One region of the Streptomyces sp. NPDC050732 genome, then DNA from elsewhere that is predicted to be linked to it. Evidence: riboswitches for the same ligand, from Rfam matches in the RefSeq annotation. Region 1 holds a riboswitch; the other holds the start of a gene.
What was found. Region 1 has a riboswitch for glycine ahead of gcvP (aminomethyl-transferring glycine dehydrogenase). Riboswitches for the same ligand answer to the same signal wherever they lie in the genome.
Positions count from the first base shown of each region.

Region 2: linked by a shared signal. The riboswitch ahead of gcvT (glycine cleavage system aminomethyltransferase GcvT) and the one ahead of gcvP (aminomethyl-transferring glycine dehydrogenase) in region 1 are both predicted to bind glycine.

Region 1 is NZ_JBFAHP010000024.1:8,899-16,393, reverse strand. Features, by position in the region: gene AB0H82_RS22105 (glutamate--cysteine ligase) at 1-659, opposite strand, end outside; gene AB0H82_RS22100 (hypothetical protein) at 1,143-1,727, shown strand; gene AB0H82_RS22095 (DUF5999 family protein) at 2,034-2,240, shown strand; gene gcvP (aminomethyl-transferring glycine dehydrogenase) at 2,377-5,265, opposite strand; glycine riboswitch at 5,455-5,554, opposite strand; gene AB0H82_RS22085 (PRC-barrel domain-containing protein) at 5,699-6,088, shown strand; gene AB0H82_RS22080 (DNA polymerase IV) at 6,101-7,495, opposite strand, start outside.
Region 2 is NZ_JBFAHP010000050.1:46,260-53,754, forward strand. Features, by position in the region: gene glyA (serine hydroxymethyltransferase) at 1-124, opposite strand, end outside; gene gcvH (glycine cleavage system protein GcvH) at 148-525, opposite strand; gene gcvT (glycine cleavage system aminomethyltransferase GcvT) at 584-1,717, opposite strand; glycine riboswitch at 1,866-1,972, opposite strand; gene AB0H82_RS33380 (AAA family ATPase) at 2,134-2,811, shown strand; gene AB0H82_RS33385 (enhanced serine sensitivity protein SseB) at 2,875-3,657, shown strand; gene AB0H82_RS33390 (enhanced serine sensitivity protein SseB C-terminal domain-containing protein) at 3,736-4,503, shown strand; gene AB0H82_RS33395 (ABC transporter permease) at 4,802-5,806, shown strand; gene AB0H82_RS33400 (ABC transporter substrate-binding protein) at 5,909-7,495, shown strand, end outside.

The sequences.
Region 1 (7,495 bases):
GCGCCCACGGCGACCTGGGCCGCGGCGATCGCCTGCGCCGCGTTCCACACATCGGCGAACCGGCCCGGGGTGACCTGGAGGTGCAACTGCACCGAGGTGCACGCCGCTTCCGGGGCGATCGACGCGGAAGTGCAGGTCAGCCGCTCCACGCCCTGGATGTCGAGGGCGAAGTGCTCACCGCGCGCCGCCACGATCTGATCGTTCAGGAGGGCGTAGCGGTCGACGTCCGAGAGGTTCGCGGAGACCAGATCGGCGCGGTTCAGCGTCGGCAGAATGCCGATCATGACAATGCCGGCGTCGAGCTCGGCGGCTTTCCTGTGGGCGTAGTTGAGGCCGGTGCGCAGCTCTTCGGCGAGCCGGTCGAGAACACGTCCGCCGAGCCGGTGCGGAGCAATGTTCACTTCCAGGTTGAACATTCCGAGTTCCGTCTGGAAATCCCGGCTCGCGATGCGCTCAAGAACCTGCGCATTCAACATCCTCGGCAGCCCGTCGGGCCCGGCGAGATTCAGCTCGATCTCCATGCCCATCAGATTCTTGGGCCGATCGAATCGCTGTTCCTCCAACAAACGCTCCAGCCCCGTCAGGCACTGTCGGAGCTTGCCTCGGAAGTGGTTCCGATCGGCCAGGTCGAACGTGCCCGCCACGACCTTCTCCCCCATCGAAGCATCCCTCCTCGATCGGGCAGCCACGGGTCCGGCCGCTGTGTACGAGGGATGATGCCCAGGCAATGTGATCGATAACGCCCCGGCTCCGGCCACCGGCCGGTACGCTCGACACAGCTGGGGTCCGGCACATTCGCCAGGCATGCGGCAGGATGAAGATTCCCTTCCGATGCGCCTGGTCAAAAGCACCGGCAGAAATCGGCCGACCGCGTTTACGGAGAAATCCGAGGTCATGAGGGCCGAGCCCCCTGCGAAATCGGGAGAAAGGCCCCACAAGGACGTCTCATTAAGGCCTTGCTCGCAATATACGAAGCGCCTAGATGAAACACTGCTCGAACACGTCTCGTATAAACTGCGCAATCTAGGCAGAGAGTTGGCGCTCGCGGCAACGGCCCCCGCCCCTCTGACCCAGAGCTGACAGCGCCGTCACGCACCTGCCCCCGCTCCACCGTGCCTGTCGAATGAGAGAGGCGACCCACCATGCCGCTGCATGTCCCCCCGGCTCCAGCGCCCGCCCTGCGCAGCGTCCTCGCGGCACTCGGTTCCCCCACAGCCGTACGCGAGGCCCGCACGCCGTCCCTGCGTACCGCACAGGGACCGGCGAGCCCCGAACTCCCGCTGCCGGTCCACGTGTTGGACCGCATCACCCCCGAGGGCACCTCGCCCACCCGACTCGCCGGCTGGCGCTTCCTCATCCGCTGCGGCGAGCGCGCCGTCGCCGCGGCCGACACGATGCTCACTCCGGACGGCTGGGCGTTCTCCCACTTCTTCGAAGGGCCGTACATCGCCTCCACCGAACGAGCCCTGAGGCACGCCGAAGCCATGCCGATGCCCTGCCAGCCGCGGCTGCTCTCCGTGCCCGAGCTCTATATGCTCACGCTCTGGCTGCACCGGGACTGCACCGACGACGGCGCCGAGGGCCCCCTCGCCGCCACCGACCTGCTGGTGCCCCTGGCGCCCGCCCCGCCCGGCATCGCGGCCCACCGCCCGCACCGCGTCGCCGAGCTGCTGCCGATGCTCAACCACCGTCTGACCCCGGCACCGCTGCTGAGCTCACCCGCCTGACAGCGCCTCTGCCGCTTCCTGTGCCCCGCCGCTCCCGGCCGCGGGGCACAGCGCTGTCCACCCAGGTGGACTAGCCCGGTCAGGCCACCCCGAACCACCCGAAGAGACAGGCAAGTTGGGCTGAACCGTCCGGCCGGGTGATACGTCATTAAGCAGTAGGAGCTGCTGCGGCAAAATCCCTGCGGATTGACGCCCGGAGGGCAACACTGGGATCGGACCGACTACATACGGGGGGCGGTTATGAACACCGCATCGAGCCACAGGACCGACGTCACAGCCATCTCATCGCAGCGAAAGAACCCTTCCATGTGCCAGCACCAACCCGCGTGCCCGACAGCCGACTCCGCCGACCGGGAAGCCGCGCTCCTCATGGCGAGCCACCCGGAGCAGGGCTGGAGCCTGCTGTGCAACGGCGTCCTGCTCTTCGAGGACACCGGTGAGCTGCTGCCGGACGGCCAGATCATCGCCCCGCACCGACCGCTGGGCACCGACCAGGTCATGACAGCCGCCTGAGCACCGACGGCACATCCGCGCGACCGCACCACACCGCAAGTCCGCAGCAGCGCACCACCGAACAGACGAGGGGCCGGCCCGGAGAGAACTCTCCGAACCGGCCCCGCCGCATGCCCGCCTCACGCGGGCGCGGACATCAGTCCTCGTACGCATCCAGCGGCGGGCAGGAGCAGACCAGGTTCCGGTCGCCGTACGCCTGGTCGATACGGCGCACCGGCGGCCAGTACTTGTCCGCGGCGGAGACCCCGGCCGGGAAGACGGCCTCCTCACGGCTGTAACCGTGCTCCCACTCGCCGCCGAGCGCGGCGGCGGTGTGCGGGGCGTTCCGCAGCGGGTTGTCGTCGGCGGCCCACTCGCCGGAGCCGACCTTCTCGATCTCCCGGCGGATGGCGATCATCGCCTCGCAGAACCGGTCGATCTCGGCCAGGTCCTCGCTCTCGGTCGGCTCGATCATCAGGGTTCCCGCGACGGGGAACGACATGGTGGGCGCGTGGAAGCCGTAGTCGATGAGGCGCTTCGCGATGTCGTCGACGCTGACACCGGTCGCCTTGCTGATCGGCCGCAGATCGACGATGCACTCGTGCGCGACCAGACCGGCGGGACCGGTGTAGAGCACCGGGTAGTGCGGCTCCAGGCGCTTGGCGATGTAGTTGGCGGAGAGCACCGCGACCTGGGTGGCGCGCTTGAGGCCCTCGCCGCCCATGAGGCGCACATACGACCAGGAGATCGGCAGGATGCCGGCGGAGCCCCAGGGCGCGGCGGAGATCGGGCCGACGCCGGTCTCGGGGCCGGCGGCGGGCTGCAGCGGGTGGTTGGGCAGGTACGGCGCGAGGTGCTCGCGCACACCGACCGGGCCGACGCCGGGACCGCCGCCGCCGTGCGGGATGCAGAAGGTCTTGTGCAGGTTCAGGTGCGAGACGTCGCCGCCGAAGTGGCCCGGCTTGGCGAGACCCACCAGGGCGTTGAGGTTGGCCCCGTCGACGTACACCTGACCGCCGGCCTCGTGCACCTCCGCGCAGATGTCGGCCACGTGCTCCTCGAAGACGCCGTGCGTCGAGGGGTACGTGATCATCAGCACGGAGAGCTCGTCACGGTGCTTCTCGATCTTGGCGCGCAGGTCCGCTATGTCGACCTCGCCGTCGTCGGCGGTCTTCACGACGACGACCTTCATGCCGGCCATGACGGCGCTCGCGGCGTTCGTGCCGTGGGCGGAGGACGGGATGAGGCAGACGGTGCGCTGCTCGTCGCCGTTGGCCCGGTGGTAGCCACGGACGGCGAGCAGACCGGCGAGCTCACCCTGCGAACCGGCGTTGGGCTGCAGGGAGACCTTGTCGTACCCGGTCACCTCGGCGAGCCGCTCCTCCAGCTCACGGATGAGCGTGAGGTAGCCCTGGGCCTGCTGGGCGGGCGCGAAGGGGTGCAGCTGGCCGAACTCGGGCCAGGTGACGGGCTCCATCTCGGTGGTCGCGTTGAGCTTCATGGTGCAGGAGCCCAGCGGGATCATGCCGCGGTCGAGCGCGTAGTCGCGGTCGGCGAGCTTGCGCAGGTAGCGCAGCATCGACGTCTCGGAGCGGTACTGGTGGAAGACCGGGTGCGTCAGGTAGTCGTCGCCGCGCAGCAGGCCCTGGGGCAGCGTGTCCGCGACGGCGGCGTCGAGCGCCTCCACGTCGGCGTCGACGCCGAAGGCGCCCCAGACCGCGCTGAGCTGCCGGCGCGTGGTCGTCTCGTCGCAGGACAGGGAGACGTGGTCGGCGTCGACGAGGTGGATGTTGACGCCACCCTCGCGGGCGGCGGCCACCAGCTGCTCGGCCTTGCCGGGCGCCCGCACCGTGAGCGTGTCGAAGTAGGCGCCGTGGACGACTTCGTAGCCGCCCCCGGTGAGACCGGCGGCGAGCAGCGTCGCGTACCGGTGGGTGCGCCGCGCGATGGCCTTCAGACCGTCGGGCCCGTGGTAGACGGCATACATTCCGGCCATGACGGCGAGCAGCACCTGAGCGGTACAGATGTTGCTGGTGGCCTTCTCGCGGCGGATGTGCTGCTCACGGGTCTGCAGCGCGAGCCGGTAGGCCTTGTTGCCGTCGGCGTCGACGGAGACGCCGACGAGCCGCCCGGGCAGGCTGCGGGCGAACTTCTCGCGGACCGCCATGTAACCGGCGTGCGGGCCGCCGAAGCCCATCGGCACACCGAAGCGCTGCGTCGTGCCGACGGCGATGTCGGCGCCGAGGTCGCCGGGCGAGGTGAGCAGCGTCAGGGCGAGCAGGTCGGCGGCGACGGTGACGACGGCACCGAGCTCGTGCGCCTGGTCGATGAGCGGCTTGATGTCGCGGACGGCACCGGAGGCACCCGGGTACTGGACGAGTACGCCGACGACACCGCGCTCGGCGACCTCGGCGGGCAGGCCCTCGCTCAGGTCGGCGACGACGACCTCGACACCGGTCGGTTCGGCGCGGGTCCGGATGACGGCGATGGTCTGCGGCAGGGCGTCGGCGTCGACGACGAACACGCCGTTCTTGACCTTGCCCATGCGGCGCGAGAGGGCCATGGCCTCGGCGGCGGCGGTGCCCTCGTCGAGCAGCGAGGCTCCGGAGGTGGGCAGGCCGGTCAGCTCGGCGACCATGGTCTGGAAGTTGAGCAGCGCCTCAAGACGGCCCTGCGAGATCTCGGGCTGGTACGGCGTGTAGGCCGTGTACCAGGCCGGGTTCTCCATCACGTTCCGCAGGATCACCGGCGGCGTGAAGGTGCCGTAGTACCCGAGTCCGATCATGGAGTCGAGGACCTGGTTCCGGTCGGCGAGGGAGCGCAGTTCGGCCAGCACCTCGGCCTCGGAGCGCGCGCCGGGCAGGTCCAGCGCCTCGGCGTTCTTGATCACATCCGGCACCGCGGCGGCCGTCAGCTCGTCGAGCGAGCCGTACCCGACCTGGGCGAGCATCTTCGCCCGCGCTTCCGCATCGGGCCCTATGTGCCGCTGCTCGAAGGGGATGCCCTGCTCAAGCTCCGAGAGCGGGGTGCGATGGGTGGCAGTCATTGCGGAGGCCTCCTGGTCTGCACGACCTGCGAGGGGTACCACGGCGCGGGTACCCGGACGGCCTCCCCCTCTGTCATCTCAACCTGAGAGCTTCACAGACCCGTCTGTTTCGACAGATCTGCTTTCACCGTCGGTGAGGAAGGGTTCCGAACGTGCCCGCCCGACGCCCGCCCTGCTTTCCAGAGTGACCTCGTCCGTGCGGTACGGGTGCCTGAGAGATTCCGGGGAGGATTTGCTCCTTCGGCGCCTCCGGGAAGTGCCTTCCGGAGAGCTCTCCCGCACGGGGTCAGCAGCCAAGCGTCAGCCTACCAGCGAGGACCCCGGCCGTTCCCTCAAGTGGCCACCTGCCCCGAAGTGCTCTTTCGTAGTGACTACGAATGATTAAAGATGAGTTACGCCCGTTTCCGACGAGCCGCGACCAGCTGGAGGGCCCGTGCAGACCGATATCGATCCGCGCAACCTGATCGGCCGCAAGGCGTTCGACCGGAACGGGACCAAGATCGGCACGATCGACGAGGTCTACCTCGACGACGCCACCGGCGCCCCGGAGTGGGCCGCCATACGCACCGGCCTGTTCAGCCGCGACGCCTTCGTCCCGCTGGAGCCGAGCGAGCTGGCCGAGGACGGCACCCTGCACATCCCCTTCGAGCGCGCCCTGATCAAGGACGCCCCGGACTTCGGGGTGGGCCGCCACCTCTCCCCCGAGCAGGAACTCCAGCTCTACCACCACTACGGCCTGGACACGACACCGCCGAACGCCCCGCCGTCCCCACCCCCGCCCGACCAGGACTTCGGCCGTATCGCCGGCACGGAAGCCCCCTGACCGACACACGCCCTAGCCCTCCACCGCCGCCCGAGCCGCTTCAGACGCCGCTTCGAGCCCCGCTCCTGCCGCCGTCACGCGCCCCGGCCCGGCGGCGACCAGCGGCAACGGCTCCGCAGGCTCCAGGTCCGGGTCGTCCGTCCGGAACGTCCGCACCCGTCCGGGCGGCGAGTACGGCGTCTCGAAGCGCACCGTCACCCGCCCGAGCCCGCTCCCCTGCACCCAGCCGTGCCCGTACTCGGCATGCCGCACGTCGTGCCCGGCCACCCACCGCCGCTCGGCAGGCACCACCGGCTCCACGGCCCGCTCCCCCTCCGGATCACCCGCGGCCACCTCCGCGGCCGCCGCCCCACCGGCATCCTCCCCCGCCGCCCCTTCGGCACCGGCCAGGGCCGCCTCAGCAGCCTGGGCCTGCGCGAAGAGATCCTCCTGCGTGTAGTCCGCGAGCCCCGTGACGCCCACTCCGAGCAGCCGCACCCCTCCCGTGGTGTCCACGGACTCCAGCAACCGCGCCGCGGCCTCCCGCACCACTCCAGGGTCGTCCGTGGGCCCGCGCAGCGTCTCGGACCGCGTCAGCGTCGAGAAGTCGAACCTCCGCACCTTGAGCACGATGGTCCGCCCGGAGTGCCCGGCCGCCCGCAGCCGCTGCACACACCGCTCCGCGAGCCGCCCCACCTCCGCCCTGACCCGCACCCGGTCGTGGATGTCCACGTCGTACGTGTCCTCGACGCTGACCGACTTCGACTCCCGCTCGGCCACCACGGGCCGCTCGTCGTGCGCGAGCGCCATCGCGTACAGCGAGCCCCCGTGGGCCTTCCCCAGCAGTCGTACGAGCTCGTCCTCACCCGCCTCCGCGAGCTCCTCGACCGTCGTGATCCCGGCCCGCCGCAAATGGTCCCCCGTAGCAGGCCCCACCCCGGGCAACGTCCGCACGGACATCGGCCCCAGCAGGGCGCGCTCCGTCCCCGGGGCGATCAGCACGAGACCGTTCGGCTTGGCCTCCTCCGAGGCGATCTTCGCCAGCATCTTGGAGACGGCGAGCCCCACCGACCCGGCGAGCCCCGTCACCGCCCTGATGTCTGCCCGCAGCCGCTCCCCCACGGCCCTGGCCGACTCCTCGTCGTCGGCGACGCCGCCGGCCTCCAGGTCCACGAAGGCCTCGTCCAGGCTGAGCGGCTCCACCAGCGGCGACAGCTCCCGCAGGAGCCCCATCACCTGCTCGCTGATCTCCCGGTACAACCCGAAGCGCGGCACGAGATACGCGGCGTTCGGCGCCAGCCTGCGCGCCTGCCCCATGGGCATCGCCGAGTGCACTCCGAACCGCCGCGCCTCGTAAGAAGCGGTCGCCACCACACCCCGCGGCCCCAGCCCGCCCACGACCACGGCCTTGCCACGCAGACTGGGCTT
Region 2 (7,495 bases), on a different contig from region 1:
CGACCGGAGCGAAGTTCTCCGAGGCGATCATTTCCAGGGTGGACTGCTGGCGGTGGAGCTCGGCGTCGACGGCGGCGGCGACGTCCGGGTCCAGCTCGTGGAGAGGGGTGTTCAGAAGCGACATCACACGATCCCTATCGGTATGGGTCAGCCGGCGGTGAAGGCGGTGTACTCATCGGCGGACATCAGGTCGTCCGGCTCGTCCGTGATGCGCACCTTGAACAGCCAACCGCCCTCGAACGGGGCGGAGTTGACCAGCGAGGGGTCGTCGACGACCTCCTGGTTGGCGGCGACGACCTCGCCGTTCACCGGGGAGTAGAGGTCGCTGACCGACTTGGTCGACTCCAGCTCGCCGCAGGACTCGCCCGCGATCAGCGTGTCGCCGACCTCGGGCAGCTGGGCGAAGACGACGTCACCGAGCGCGTTGGCCGCGTGCTCGGTGATGCCGACCGTCGCCACGCCGTCCTCGGTGGCCGACAGCCACTCGTGCTCCTTGCTGTAACGCAGCTGCTGGGGGTTGCTCATGAGTCGAATTCTCCTGTACGCGGGTGGGTGCTGCGGAACGGGGACGATGTGCGGGGGGTCACTTCTGGCGCTTGTAGAACGGCAGGGCCACGACCTCGTAGGGCTCGTGCGTACCGCGGATGTCCACACCGACACCCGGCGTGCCCGGAGCGGCGTGCTCGGCGTCGACGTACGCCATCGCGATCGGCTTGCCCAGCGTCGGGGACGGGGCGCCCGAGGTGACCTCGCCGATGACCTTGCCGTCGGCGACCACGGAGAAGCCCGCGCGCGGGACCCGGCGGCCCTCGGCGACCAGGCCGACCAGCTTGCGCGGCGGGGCGGTCTCGGCGCGCTCGGCGGCGGCGGCCAGGGCCGCGCGGCCCACGAAGGAGTCCGCCTGTGACGTCTTCTCGAACTTGACGACGCGACCGAGCCCGGCGTCGAAGGGCGTCAGCTCGGCGGTCAGCTCGTGCCCGTACAGCGGCATGCCCGCCTCCAGGCGCAGCGTGTCGCGGCAGGAGAGGCCGGCCGGGACCATGCCGACCGGCGTGCCCGCCTCCATCAGCGCGTTCCACAGCTGCTCGGCGTCACCGGGGGCGACGAAGAGCTCGAAGCCGTCCTCGCCGGTGTAGCCGGTGCGGGCGATCAGCGCGGGGACGCCCGCGACGGTGCCGGGCAGGCCCGCGTAGTACTTCAGGTTGTCCAGGTCGGCATCCGTGACTGACTTCAGGATGCCGGGGGACTCGGGGCCCTGGACGGCGAGGAGCGCGTACGCCTCGCGGTCGTCACGCACCTCGGCGTCGAACTCCGCCACGCGGTCGCTCAGCTCGTCCAGCACGGTCTGCGCGTTGGAGGCGTTGGCGACGATCATGTACTCGGGGGTCTCCGCCTCGCCGAGGCGGTAGACGATCAGGTCGTCCAGGATCCCGCCGTCCTCGGCGACGATCATCGTGTAGCGGGCACGGCCGACACCGACGGAGCCGATGTTGCCGACCAGCGAGAAGTTCAGGAAGTCCACGGCCTCCGGTCCTGTGACCGTGATCTCACCCATGTGGGAGAGGTCGAAGAGACCGGCCTTGGTGCGCACGGCGTTGTGCTCGTCGCGCTCGCTGGCGTACCGCAGCGGCATGTCCCAGCCCGCGAAGTCGGTCATGGTCGCGCCGAGCGCACGATGCACGGCATCGAGGGCTGTCAGACGGGGGGCAGTGCTCATGAAGGAACTCCCAGGGCATGACGGGCGAGGTCGATCCTCCCCATCTGTCATCGGAACCTGAGAGGTTCGCCGAGCGTGTCCCGATATGTGAGACGCCCGGCTTGCACCTTGGGTGGGACCACCGGGGCGGCCCGCTTTTCAGATGTGCCTCGCCCGCGCGGTACGGGGCCTGAGAGATTCAAGGGAGGGACTTGCTCCTTCGGCGCCCCGGGCACGCGTGCGTGCTGGCTCCGGGGACTCTCCCGCGCGGATTCAAACGGCCGGTATGGAGTTGGCGGGCACATCATTGCACGCGACCCTGTCCACGGGGAGTGGTGCCCGGATACGGAGCGCACTGCCCGGAATGCTCTTGTGCCGCATTACCTTCTCTTTACACTTGCTGGGGAAAGCAGTACGTGACCGCTACGGGGAGGCCGATCACGGTGCGCAGCAGGACCAGTGTCTTTGCCACTACCACGGGGGTGGCGCTGCCCAAGCAGGCCACCACCCCGGCCGCGGAGAGCTGCGGCCCGCTCCCCGTGGCCGTCGTCCGGGACCTGCGGCACCGGGCCGGCCACAGCCCCCGCCGCCTCACCTTCGGCGAGGGCGACCTCGTCGTCGTCTCCGGCCTGCCCGGTGGCGGAAAGTCGACGCTGATGCGGCAGGCCGTCACGGGCCCGCGCATCGACTCCCAGGACACCCGCGACCGCTGGGCCCGCCGCATGCCGCGCCTGCTGCCCTACGCGGTCTACCGCCCCCTGGTCCGCCTCGCGCACTACGCGGGCCTGCGCCGCACCCTGCGCACCGGCGCCGGCGTCGTCGTGCACGACTGCGGTACCCAGGCGTGGGTGCGCCGCTGGCTCGCCCGCGAGGCCGCCCGCCGCGGCGCCGCCCTGCACCTGCTGCTGCTCGACGTCCCCGTGGACACGGCGCTCCAGGGCCAGCGCGAGCGCGGCAGAGGCGTCTCGCGGTACGCGTTCACGCGGCACCGCAGGACCGTCGGCCGCCTCGTCGGCGCCACCGAGCGCGGCGACCTGCCGCGCGGCTGCCACTCCGCGGTACTGCTCGACCGCGACGCGGCACAGGCGCTCCGGGCGATCGCCTTCGACCGCTGAGTCCAGCGGCGCTAGGGTTCGAGCCGCAGGCAGAGCGGTCGCGAGCAGGGGTTGGACGGACAGATGGACTTTCCGGCGCAGGCACATGCCCATCCGTACGGCGGATGGCCGGGCAACGAACTGGAGGAGGTCCTCGCCGCCTCCCTCGGTGCCGACGCGTCGGCGGGCGGCCGGATCGTCGAGGTGCTCGGCCGCAGCCAGATCTGGATCCCGCTGCCGAACGGCGGCGGCCCCGACAGCGGCACCCTGGACCTGCCGACCCTGGAGATCGACGGCCAGGCGTACGTCCCCGTCTTCAGCTCCGAACAGCAGTTCCGGCAGGCCCTCGGCGACGCCGCCGACCGGATGGGCCGCACCGTGGCGCCCGCCGTGGAGTTCGCCCGCGGCCTCCCCCCGCAGCTGGGCATCGCGCTGAACCCGGACGGCACCGTCGGCGTCCCGCTGCCGCCGCCCGCCGTCGCCGAGCTCAGCCGAGTCGGCCGCACCCCGCTGGACGGCCCCGCCACCGGCGGCCGGGTCCGCCTCTACGAACCGGACTGGCAGCACGACCCGGTCGACTTCCTCGCCGCCGCCGGCCGTGAGTTCGAGGCGACCGGCGTGGTGCTCACCGCGCGCCGCTGCCTGGCCGACATCGAGACGGACGCCCCGGTCCTCTTCGTCGGCGTCGAACTGGCCACCTGGGACGGCAACGCCCGCGAGCTCCCCATGGCGGCCCTCGGCCGCGCCCTCGGCCAGGTCCCGGCCCCGTGGCCGGTGAACCTCGTGCTGCTCGACGTGGCGCAGGACCCGGTCGGCGACTGGCTGCGTGCGAAGGTGCGGCCGTTCTACCACCGGATCGCCGCTTAAGCTGGTTCCATTCCTTGGGTCCATTACTCGGGTCCATTCCTCGGGTCCACCGAGATCGTCACGAAGGAGCGGTTACGGGTGAGTGCGTCGGGCACGGCCGGGCAGTTGGAGCAGTTGCTGCGCCAGGTGACGCCGGGGCGTTACGACGCGTACGAGGCGCTGCTGCGCGCCCTCGCCGCCGACCGGGTGTGGATGCTGCTCTGGCACGGCCAGGCCGGCTCCCCCGACGCCCAGTACGGGAACATGGAGGTCGACGGCCTCGGCTACGCCCCCTGTGTGACCTCCGCCCAGGAACTCTCCGCCAGTGGCTGGAACCGCAGCTATGAAGTGGTGCGCGGCACCGACATCGCCCGCACCCTCTACCCCGACCACTACGGCCTCTGGCTCAACCCGCACGCGCCCGGCGGCGGCGTCGGCATCCCCTGGCTCGACCTGCGCCGCATCGCCACCGGCCTCGACCTGCTGCCCGCGGGACCGCTCAGGCTCACCGAGCCCAGCATCGAAATCCCCCAGTTCTACGCCCTGTTGACGCAGAACGCGCACCGCACCCCCGCGGTGCGCTCCCTGCGCCGCGCCTGGGTGCAGCCCGCGCTGGGGGCGCCCTATCTGGCCATCGGCCTGGACGTATACGACACGTCGCCGCCGTCGGTCGACGCGGTGCGGACGATGATGCGGCAGTCCATCCCCGCCGTCCCGGAGGGCCTGCCCGTCTCGACCGTCGCGATGTCCGACGACTACGACCCGGTCGCGATGTGGCTGCGCGCCAACGCCCGCCCGTTCTACGACCGCGAGGCACAGGCGGCCCCCGCCCAGGCCGGCGGTTACGGCTACCCCGCGCAGTACTGAGCAGCGCCGACGGACGCGATGTCCGTTCTGGTGCCGGTGGGGCCCTATGGGCTCCCGTGGCGCCTTGCGCCCCAACTGCCCCGTGTTCGCCCCTCGTTCACCCGCGTCCGCATAACGGAACACCTCGATCAGCATCACGGTTGCGCATCCTTTCCCCGTCAAGTCTGGTAACAGATCGCGACGTGGATGAAGACTCCCGCTCCAGGGGCCTTCGCCCCCTGTGTACGACGGACTGATCACGTCGCTACAGCGGCAAGTGCGGGCCGGTCACCACCGGTTGAGAGGGGTCCCTGCCACGATGACGGCACCATTGCATGACACACCTGCGGACGCGGACCCGACCGAGGACGTCGCCCCCGCAGTTGATGCAGGGGTGAAGAAGGTCGAGGGTCGGTCCCTCAAGCAGATCGCCTGGAACCGCCTGAAGCGGGACAAGGTCGCCCTGGCCGGCGGCATCACGGTGCTGTTCCTGGTGCTGGTCGCCGTCTTCGCGCCCTTGATCGTGAGTCTGCTGGGGCACCCGCCCAACGACTTCCACCAGGAGGAGCTCGACGAGCTGACCAACCTCCCCAAGGGCGCGCTCGGCGGTGTCAGCGGCGACTTCCTCTTCGGCGTCGAGCCCAACAAGGGCCGCGACATCTTCAGCCGGATCGTCTACGGAGCACGCATCTCGCTGCTCGTGGCCTTCCTGGCCGCCGTGGTCGCCGTCGCCCTCGGCACGCTCTTCGGCATCATCGCCGGCTACTTCGGCGGCTGGATCGACGCCCTGATCAGCCGCGTGATGGACGTACTGCTCTCGTTCCCGCAGCTGCTCTTCATCATCTCGCTGGTCTCGGTCCTGCCGGACGACCTGCTCGGGCTCACCGGCAGCGGGGTGCGGGTCGGCATCCTCGTGCTGGTCATCGGCTTCTTCGGCTGGCCCTACGTCGGCCGGATCGTGCGCGGCCAGACGCTCTCGCTCCGTGAGCGCGAGTACGTGGAGGCGGCCCGCAGCCTCGGCGGCGGACGGCGCCACATCCTGTTCCGCGAGCTGCTGCCCAACCTGGTCGCCCCCATCACCGTCTACGCGACGCTGATGATCCCGACCAACATCCTCACGGAGGCGGCCCTGAGCTTCCTCGGCGCCGGTGTGAAGCCGCCGACGGCGTCCTGGGGCGGCATGCTGCGGGACGCGCTCGAAACGTACGAGCACGACCCGATGTTCATGGTCTTCCCGGGCGTCACGATCTTCATCACCGTGCTGGCCTTCAACCTCTTCGGCGACGCGCTGCGGGACGCGCTCGACCCGAAGGGGACGCGCTAGAAGCGCCCAACCGGCTTGCCCCTGCCGCATGTCAGGTGGCTTTCACCATGGTTCTCCGGCAGCACATGGCCAGGGACCGCGAATCTCGGAGGTTACGAGAAAATGCCCACAGTTTCCTCGAAACGACGGCTCACCAGCGGTGCGGCCCTCGTCGTCGCGGCGCTGGTGACCACCACGGCGTGCGGCGGCGGTGACGGTGGCGACGGCGACTCGAAGGGCGCCGGCTACAACGCCGCGCTCGACAAGGTCGCCAACCCGTCGAAGAAGAAGGGGGGGACGCTGAGGATGGTCGGCAAGCAGGACCTCGACTCGGCCGACCCCCAGCGCGCCTACTACGGCATGTCCTGGGACTTCATGCGCTTCTACACCCGGCAGCTGGTGTCCTACGACACCAAGCCGGGCAAGGCGGGCACGAAGCTGGTCCCGGACCTCGCCACCTCCACCGCGAAGATCTCGGACGACGGCAAGACCTACACGTACAAGCTGCGTGACGGGGTCACCTGGGAGGACGGCTCCAAGCTGACCTCCAAGGACGTCAAGTACGGCATCGAGCGCTCCTGGGCGACGGACACCATCACCGGTGGCCCGGGCTACATCCGCCAGGCGCTCGACCCGGACAAGAAGTACAAGGGTCCCTACAAGGACAAGGGCGGTCTGAAGGCGATCGAGACGCCCGACGACCAGACCATCATCTTCAAACTGCCCAAGCGCAACGGTGACTTCGAGCAGTTCCTCGCCATGCCGACCGGTTCGGCGGTGAAGGCGTCCAAGGACACCAAGGCGAAGTACACGGCGCGCCCGTTCTCCTCGGGCCCGTACAAGTTCGAGTCGTACAAGTCCGGCAAGAAGATCGTGCTGGTCCGCAACACGGCCTGGAAGAAGTCCTCGGACCCGATCCGCGCCGCGCTGCCCGACAAGATCGACGTGACGATCTCCGCCAACCTGGAGGAGAACGACAAGAAGCTGATGGCGGGCGACTACGACGTCGACCTCAACGGCACGGGCATGACCCAGTCCGGCCGCGTCTCCGCCGTCTCGGACCACCGCGACAACGTCGACAACATGCACACGTCCTTCGTGCGCTACGTCGCGCTGATCCACACCGCGGAGCCCTTCAACAACGTCCACTGCCGCAAGGCCGTCTTCTACGGCACGGACTTCGCGAGCCTGCAGCAGACCCGCGGCGGCAAGGTCGCGGCCGGTGACATCGCCAACAGCACGTTCCCCGAGGCGATCCCCGGTCACAGCGACTACGACCCGTACGGCGTCCTGGCGCGCAAGGGCAAGCCCGACGCGGCCAAGGCCAAGGACGAGCTGAAGAAGTGCGGCAAGCCGAGCGGCTTCAAGGCCAAGCTCACCGCCCGCAACAACAACCCGGGTGAGGTCGACGCCGCCGAGGCGCTCCAGGCCCAGCTGAAGAAGGTCGGCATCGACGTCAGTGTCGAGTCCCTCGACGGCGCCGACTCCGCCAGCATCACCGGCTCGCCCTCCGTCGTGAAGAAGCGCGGCTACAGCATGCAGATGAGCGGCTGGGGCCCGGACTTCCCGTCCGGCCAGGGCTACGCGCAGCCGCTGTTCGACAGCCGCTTCCTGATCGAGAACGGCAACTACAACGAGTCGCAGATCAAGGACAAGAAGATCGACGCGCTCTTCGACAAGGCGATCGCGGAGACCGACCCGGCCAAGGCC